Regions from separate parts of the Microbacterium zouquanmingi genome, predicted to be linked through region 1. Evidence: predicted binding sites of a transcription regulator. Region 1 holds the regulator's gene; each other region holds the start of a gene.
The links. Region 1 encodes LexA, which represses DNA repair genes until DNA is damaged. Its sites were predicted from a motif close to TCGAACANNTGTTCGA; they were not measured.

Region 1 (2,266 bases):
TCCAGCGGGGATCGGTGGGCGCGCCTCCGCGGATGGCGACGACCTCGCCGGAATCGACGTCCACACTCCACAGGCCAGCGGTGACGGCTGCGCCGCCGCCGGAGAGGAGCACGCGAGTGCCCGTGGCGTCATCGACGCTGATGTGCGCACTCGCGGGCATATCAAGCGCACGCGCAGTGCCGTCGGTGCCGATCACCACAACCTCGTCTGAACCGTTGGTGCGCACGGCGACGATACGGCTGTCGGCGAGCGGTTGGTACCAGCGATTGCCGAGTACCCACAGTCCATACCCGGTGTCGGCATCGGCAGGGGCGAATGGCGTCGGCTCCGATGCGCGGATGCCGTCCAGCTGCAGTCGCTGAAGCGCCCAGCGACCAGTCGGGTCGTCTGCGTACATGAGTTCGGTGTCACTCAGCCATTCCGGCTGCAGGCAGGCACGGGCGTGTGTGGAGGCGAGGGCGCCGTCATCGAGGGACATGACGCGCAGCGCCGCGCTCTGCCACGGCATCTGGCCATCTGGCCACTGCACCCAGGCGATGCGCGTGCCATCCGGTGAGAGCGCGGGGTGCGCGTAGAACGCATTTCCTTCGGTGATGACCCGCACGTGTGTGTTGTCGTCAGCCGCCGAGCCATCAGTGGGGATCTCGATGATCGCGCGAAGGCGCGGATCGACTGTCAGATCCTCGCGGACTGCGAGAAGTCGGCCGTTCTGCACTCGAAGGCCGCCATGGTTCGGACCGGGAGCGGTGAGTGGGCGCGGCTCTTCGCCCGGGCGCCTCGCGTACACCCGCTGATCGCCTGCGTCGACGAAGAGCAACGTGCGCTCGGCATCCGCGGTCCATGCCCCGCCGCCGTACTCGTGAACGCGCGACCGCGCGCTCCACGGTGCGGGGAGCAATACCTCTCCCGTGGAGCTGCGTACCGTCACCCGTCCCTTCTCGGCGGGGACGGATTCACCCCACCACACCTCGTCGCCGACGAAACGGGCTCCGTCGATCTTCGGGCTGGATGCGGCGATGTCAGCGGGTGCGAATGGCGATGGCCAGGTTCCGTACGGGTGGGACATGCTTCGAGCCTATGCGGGACGACCGACATGCGAGCTCATGCCGATCTGCCCCGGCGCGGATGCGGCCGCGGCGGAAAGATCAGACCGCGCGCAGCACTGCAACGACCTTGCCGAGCACGACGGCATCATCGCCGAGGATGGGCTCGAACGAGGTGTTGCGGGGGAGTAACCAGGTGTGACCGTCGCGCTGACGGAATGTCTTGATGGTCGCCTCGCCATCGAGCATCGCCGCGACGATCTCTCCGTTCTCCGCGGTGTTCTGCGTGCGCACGACGACCCAGTCGCCGTCGCAGATGGCGGCGTCGATCATCGACTCGCCGGATACCTTGAGCATGAACAGGTCGCCCTTGCCGACCAACTGTCGGGGGAGCGGGAAGATCTCATCGACCTGCTGGTCTGCGGTGATGGGGATTCCGGCCGCGATCTGACCGACCAGCGGCACCATCGCCGCATCGCCCACGGGAGTCGCGGAGTCCGCCGGGTTCTCGCCGCTCGTGCCAGGAAGGTCGATGAGCACTTCCATGGCGCGCGTCTTTCCCGGATCGCGACGCAGATAGCCGCTGAGCTCGAGCTGCCCGAGCTGATGGGTGACGCTCGAGAGCGACTTCAGCCCCACCGCATCGCCGATCTCGCGCATGCTCGGCGGGTAGCCGTACTTCGCGATCGAGGTCTGGATGACCTCGAGGATGGCCATCTGCTTCGGGCTGAGACTCTTGCGCCGACGAGTGCGAGGCGCCTCGGCGTCGGTGGCGGAGATGTCGCTCATGGTGCTCCTTCGTGCGCGATTCCGGGGCTGCTCTTCGAATGTCTGTGGCCCGTGGTGGGGTGTGGTTATCGAAACCGTATCCGAGGAACCGCCTGATTCGGAAGATCTGTTCGAGCGTGTCCGATGTTTTGGTTGCTCGGTTTCGAATAAATCTTGACAGATGTTCGAATTCGAATATATATTCGGTACGTAGCTTCGCATTCGTCGCTCCCGGCCGAGTGCCGAATGCGAACGCTACGCCAAAGAGGCAGAGGAGAAACCCATGAGCACGATCAGCATCGCAGCCCCGGCAGTCCACCCCGTTCGCTCAGCGACACGGCTCCGACTGACGACGCGCGGTCGCCGTGTGGTGACCGCTCTTGCGGCCCTCCCTCTTGCTGCGGGAATCGCGTTTGCGGCGATCGGCGGCGGATCAGCGATCGCATCCGGCGACG
Region 2 (2,266 bases), on a different contig from region 1:
GAATGCGCCGGCATTGCTGTCGATCGAGGTTCGGTGGAGGCCTCATCACGTGCCAGCTCTGATGCGGGAATCATCTTGCCGCTGAAGAGTGGAATGACGGGGGCGAGACGATCCTCGCCCCCGTCATCGTGTGCAGAACTCATCAGGCCGGACGACGCTGCGCGAGTTCGTCAGCCGCAGGCACCGCTTCAGGCGCAACTGCGCCGCCGATGCCGAGCTTCTGCTTGATCTTCGTCTCGATCTCCAACGCGATATCGGCGTTCTTGATGAGGAACGAGCGTGCGTTCTCCTTGCCCTGACCTAGCTGATCGCCGTCGTAGGTGTACCACGAGCCCGACTTCTTCACGAGACCATGCTCCACACCGAAATCGATCAGGCTGCCTTCACGTGAGATGCCCGTTCCGTACAGGATGTCGAACTCCGCCTGCTTGAAGGGCGGTGCCATCTTGTTCTTCACGACCTTGACCCGCGTGCGGTTGCCCACGGCCTCAGTACCGTCCTTCATCGTCTCGATACGGCGGATGTCGAGGCGGACCGAGGCGTAGAACTTCAGCGCCTTACCGCCGGCCGTGGTCTCGGGAGAACCGAAGAACACGCCGATCTTCTCGCGCAACTGGTTGATGAAGATCATGGTGGTGTTGGTCTGGTTCAGACCACCGGTGAGCTTGCGGAGCGCCTGAGACATGAGGCGTGCTTGCAGACCCACGTGCGAGTCACCCATCTCGCCCTCGATCTCAGCGCGAGGCACCAACGCCGCGACGGAGTCGATGACGATGAGATCGATGGCCCCGGAGCGAACGAGCATGTCGGCGATCTCCAGGGCCTGCTCACCCGTATCGGGCTGAGAGACCAGGAGGGCGTCGATGTCGACACCGAGCTTCTTCGCGTACTCGGGGTCGAGAGCGTGCTCCGCGTCGACGAAGGCGGCGATGCCACCGGCGCGCTGCGCGTTGGCGATGGCGTGCAGGGTGAGCGTGGTCTTACCGGAGGATTCCGGACCGTAGATCTCCACGATGCGGCCACGCGGGAGTCCGCCGACACCGAGCGCGACATCGAGGGCGATGGATCCGGTGGGGATGACGGCCACTGGTGCGCGCTCGTCGCTGCCCAGCCGCATGACCGAGCCCTTTCCGAACTGGCGGTCGATCTGGGCGAGAGCTGATTCCAGAGACTTCTCGCGGTCTGCTGCTGATGGCATGATGTGTGCTCCTCGTGTTCGCGTGGTGCCGCCTATAGGCTGTCGCGGCCGCCCCGGTTGGGACGGACTCTCCGACAAGGCGTATGGCTTCTTGGCCTGAAATCACCGTACGAGGGACCTCCGACATTGGGACGGAAATGCCACGAACGGTGGACAACGAGACCTCGAGACCACTTGTGCAGAACGATACGCGCACATCGAACACATATTCGACGACACGCCGCTGACACAGCATCCGGTTACGAACACAGCACCCGCTGCGAAGAAGCACTACTTGCGCGGCTCGAGCCGTCCGACTCCGTAACGGCGCTCCGCAGGGACGTCCGCCTCGGCACAGAGCGCAAGCCAGATGTCTCGTGGCGGCACACCCGCCTCAAGCGCCTCGGTAGGAGTTCGATTACCCACCGCGCTCAACACGAGGTCGTTCAGGAGGGTGACAGAACGCCGCCCGAACTCATCCTCGACAGCACGAAGAAACTCACTGCGTCGCATCGGCTCGCTGAATCCGCTGTCGTATCAGTGCAGGGACAGCTCGGGCTCGACCGACGCCATAAGGTCATCGGGAACCACGTCAGGGAAGACCTGAATGCCCTCGAGCACAGAGATCCTGTCGCCGACTTCGCGCATGATGATGGAGATGGGCACATCGAGCGCTTCAGCGACCGAAGCGAGAATCTCGCTGGAGGCCTCTTTCTGGCCGCGCTCTACCTCGCTGAGGTAACCCAGCGCAACAGATGCCTTACTCGCAACCTGTCGAAGAGTGCGCCCCTTCTGCAGGCGGAAGTCCCTCAGCACGTCGCCGATTTCCTGTCGTACAAGAATCATTGGAACCTCCTCTCCATTTCCCTCACCGAAGTCTCCTCCGAACGGATCGCCAGTCTAACCCGACTCGCTGGAGAAAACGCTACCGTTTCACGCTGTGCTTTCGCTTTGAGCAACACGTCTATGACAACGTCGAGCTCATACGGGCTATTCCCCGAGCATCTGCAGTGCGACTCCGATCGCTGCACGGACAGCCTGCTCTCGCACCGCACTTCGGTCGCCGTCGAATCGAAACGCCTGAGCATC
Region 3 (2,266 bases), on a different contig from region 1:
GCCACCGGCATCCGCCATCACGCACTGCGAGCGCAATGCGCTGTTTCGGTGTGAATAGTCGTTGTTCTCGGCCCACGTCGAGCGGATTCCCGAACGTATCGATCGTCACGGGCACGAATCCGCTCTCGCACATCCGCTGCTCTGCCACCGCTTTCGGCACGGACATGGAATGGTCTTCGCTGTGCGCGACCGCGGCGGGGTGACCGTCGGCGTCGACGATCTGCACGAGCCGCACTCCGGCCTGACGCGTTCCGAACACGTTCTTGGCGTCTGCGAGAGTGCCGGCGCGGAGCACATCCATGATCAAGTCGTATGCGAGCTGGTCGTTCGTGCGGGTGTCATCGACGAGAGACGCCGCCCGCTCCTCCTCATCAGAGTCCACGAACCGCGGACCGCCTCGTCGCGGCCGCAACGCCGCGGAGAGCATGGTCTCGACAAACAGATCACCCTCGTCATCGAGCGCCATGCTCGCGTGCTTCTGTCCATCCTGATCTCGGTACGTGCGGAAGGATCGCTTCTCGAACCGCGCCAAGTACCGTGCCTCGGCGCCCTCCGGATCGAGCAGATCACGCACCGTGCGCGCCTGCTGCAGGAGTTCCTCCACTGTCCTCACGGCAGCTTCTGCGACGAGGTGCTCCGCGGCCTGCGCCCATGTCACGCGGATTTCTTCCCACGCTTCGCGTGAAGCTTCGCTCATCGCCCCCACACCGTCGATCGCCGGCGGCTCACCGAGCCCCCGCCGGATCGCGTCGAACTGCGCTGACGTCAGCGTTCCACCGCGCAGGGCGTGGTTCAACGGCTGGAACCACGGTCCGCGCGCAGCGCGTTCCTCGTCTCCCGGATGCAACCCGTTTGCCGGCAGACCGTCCAAGGGTGCAGCATCCGCCCCACCGCCCGCAGCATCCGCCCCACCGAACCATTCCGAGCGCCCGTCATCGAGCAGGGCCTCACCGACTCGCGCCTTGCGATTCGCGTCTGCCTTCGTCGACCCCGTCACGTTCTGGATCAGCGCCGCCGCCGACCGGTGGCCGCGCGACTGCGATAGCCCGGAATGCCCTCGATCGCGCGTCGAGCGCGCGGCGATCACGCCCGCCGCTACCACCTGAATCTGCTCGGCCTGCGTCACGAGATCAGATGCCTCTTGAAGAACTTTTACGACGTCAGCATCTGCCATCGCCATCAACGAGGCCTGTGCGTCTTCTGTCCCCTCACCGCCGGCAAGCTGCCCACGCAGGGTGGGGATCAGCGCCGCGACGTCGGTGAAAGTTGCCATACTTCATACTCTCAGCCACCACCGACATTGAAACAAAAGTTCGCAAATCTATGGATAACCAACTATGAAGCTCGACCCCGGTGCGGAGGGGGTGCACCGAGGTCGAGTTCTTCATCTCTCGCCGACGAGGCAGGCCTCATTCGGTCGTCTCTCGAATCGTAGGTTCGCCATCTGACATCGCGCTACGGGGGCATACCCCCTGATTCGCATCAGACCCTTCGGGTTTCAGCGAGCGCCGCCCCTAAAGCCGCCGCCGAGCAATAGTCACACCAAGGGTGACATCACTCGCACCCGACGCCGTCCCCATCACGGTCGAGCTTGCGACTGTAACCGGGATCGCCGGCATGGATCGGCGCCGCTCCCGCCGCGCGCACCGCATCGCAGTTCTTGTAGTACACGTCCGGCGCGGGAGCGGGCGCGGGAACCGGAGCGGGCTCAGCAGGCGCGAAGGGCACCGGCTCAGCCGGAGCAACCGGAGCAGGCTCAGCCGGCGCGACCTCGACAACCGGTGCGATCACCGCATACGCAGAGGTCAGCGCCGGCTCATCTGCACACGCCGCGAGCACTCGCGCGATGGCATCGCGCTCGGGCTGCGTGACCCATAGTCCGTAGGCGGCCTTCACCGAGACCTGACGCGCGACGTACTCGCAGCGGAAGCTCTTGTTCGACGGCAGCCAGGTCGCGGCGTCTCCATCGCCCTTCTGTGCATTGGCCTTTCCGTCGACGGCGAGCAGGTTGATCGGATCATTCGCGAACGACGCACGCTGATCAGCGCTGAGCGCCTGCGCACCCTTCTGCCATGCATCCGAGAGCGCGACGACGTGGTCGATCTGCACGAGTTCCGACGTGCCCTGCCCGCGCGAGAACCCGATGATGTTTCCCGTGAATGGGTCGTCCAGCGTGCCCGAGGTGACCTTGCAGGGTCCGGAGCGGACGACGCCTGTCAGCTGCGTGGCGAGCGTGTCGTTGCGGGTGTCGCATCCGTTGCGGTCC

Region 2: a site for LexA is predicted at 1,396-1,411, ahead of recA (recombinase RecA). Genes of this name have one in related genera too.
Region 3: a site for LexA is predicted at 1,302-1,317, ahead of ACTU6U_RS01680 (HNH endonuclease signature motif containing protein). Genes of this name have one in related genera too.

Annotation. Positions count from the first base shown of each region.
Region 1 covers NZ_JBQPQZ010000004.1:28,326-30,591, reverse strand. Annotated here, with positions in the region: gene ACTU6U_RS09585 (S9 family peptidase) at 1-1,066, opposite strand, end outside; gene lexA (transcriptional repressor LexA) at 1,146-1,832, opposite strand; gene ACTU6U_RS09575 (LysM peptidoglycan-binding domain-containing protein) at 2,095-2,266, shown strand, end outside.
Region 2 covers NZ_JBQPQZ010000002.1:221,971-224,236, reverse strand. Annotated here, with positions in the region: gene ACTU6U_RS05215 (regulatory protein RecX) at 1-143, opposite strand, end outside; gene recA (recombinase RecA) at 143-1,198, opposite strand; gene ACTU6U_RS05205 (DUF3046 domain-containing protein) at 1,469-1,690, opposite strand; gene ACTU6U_RS05200 (helix-turn-helix domain-containing protein) at 1,715-2,023, opposite strand; gene ACTU6U_RS05195 (CinA family protein) at 2,168-2,266, opposite strand, start outside.
Region 3 covers NZ_JBQPQZ010000001.1:372,737-375,002, forward strand. Annotated here, with positions in the region: gene ACTU6U_RS01680 (HNH endonuclease signature motif containing protein) at 1-1,273, opposite strand, end outside; gene ACTU6U_RS01685 (GmrSD restriction endonuclease domain-containing protein) at 1,555-2,266, opposite strand, start outside.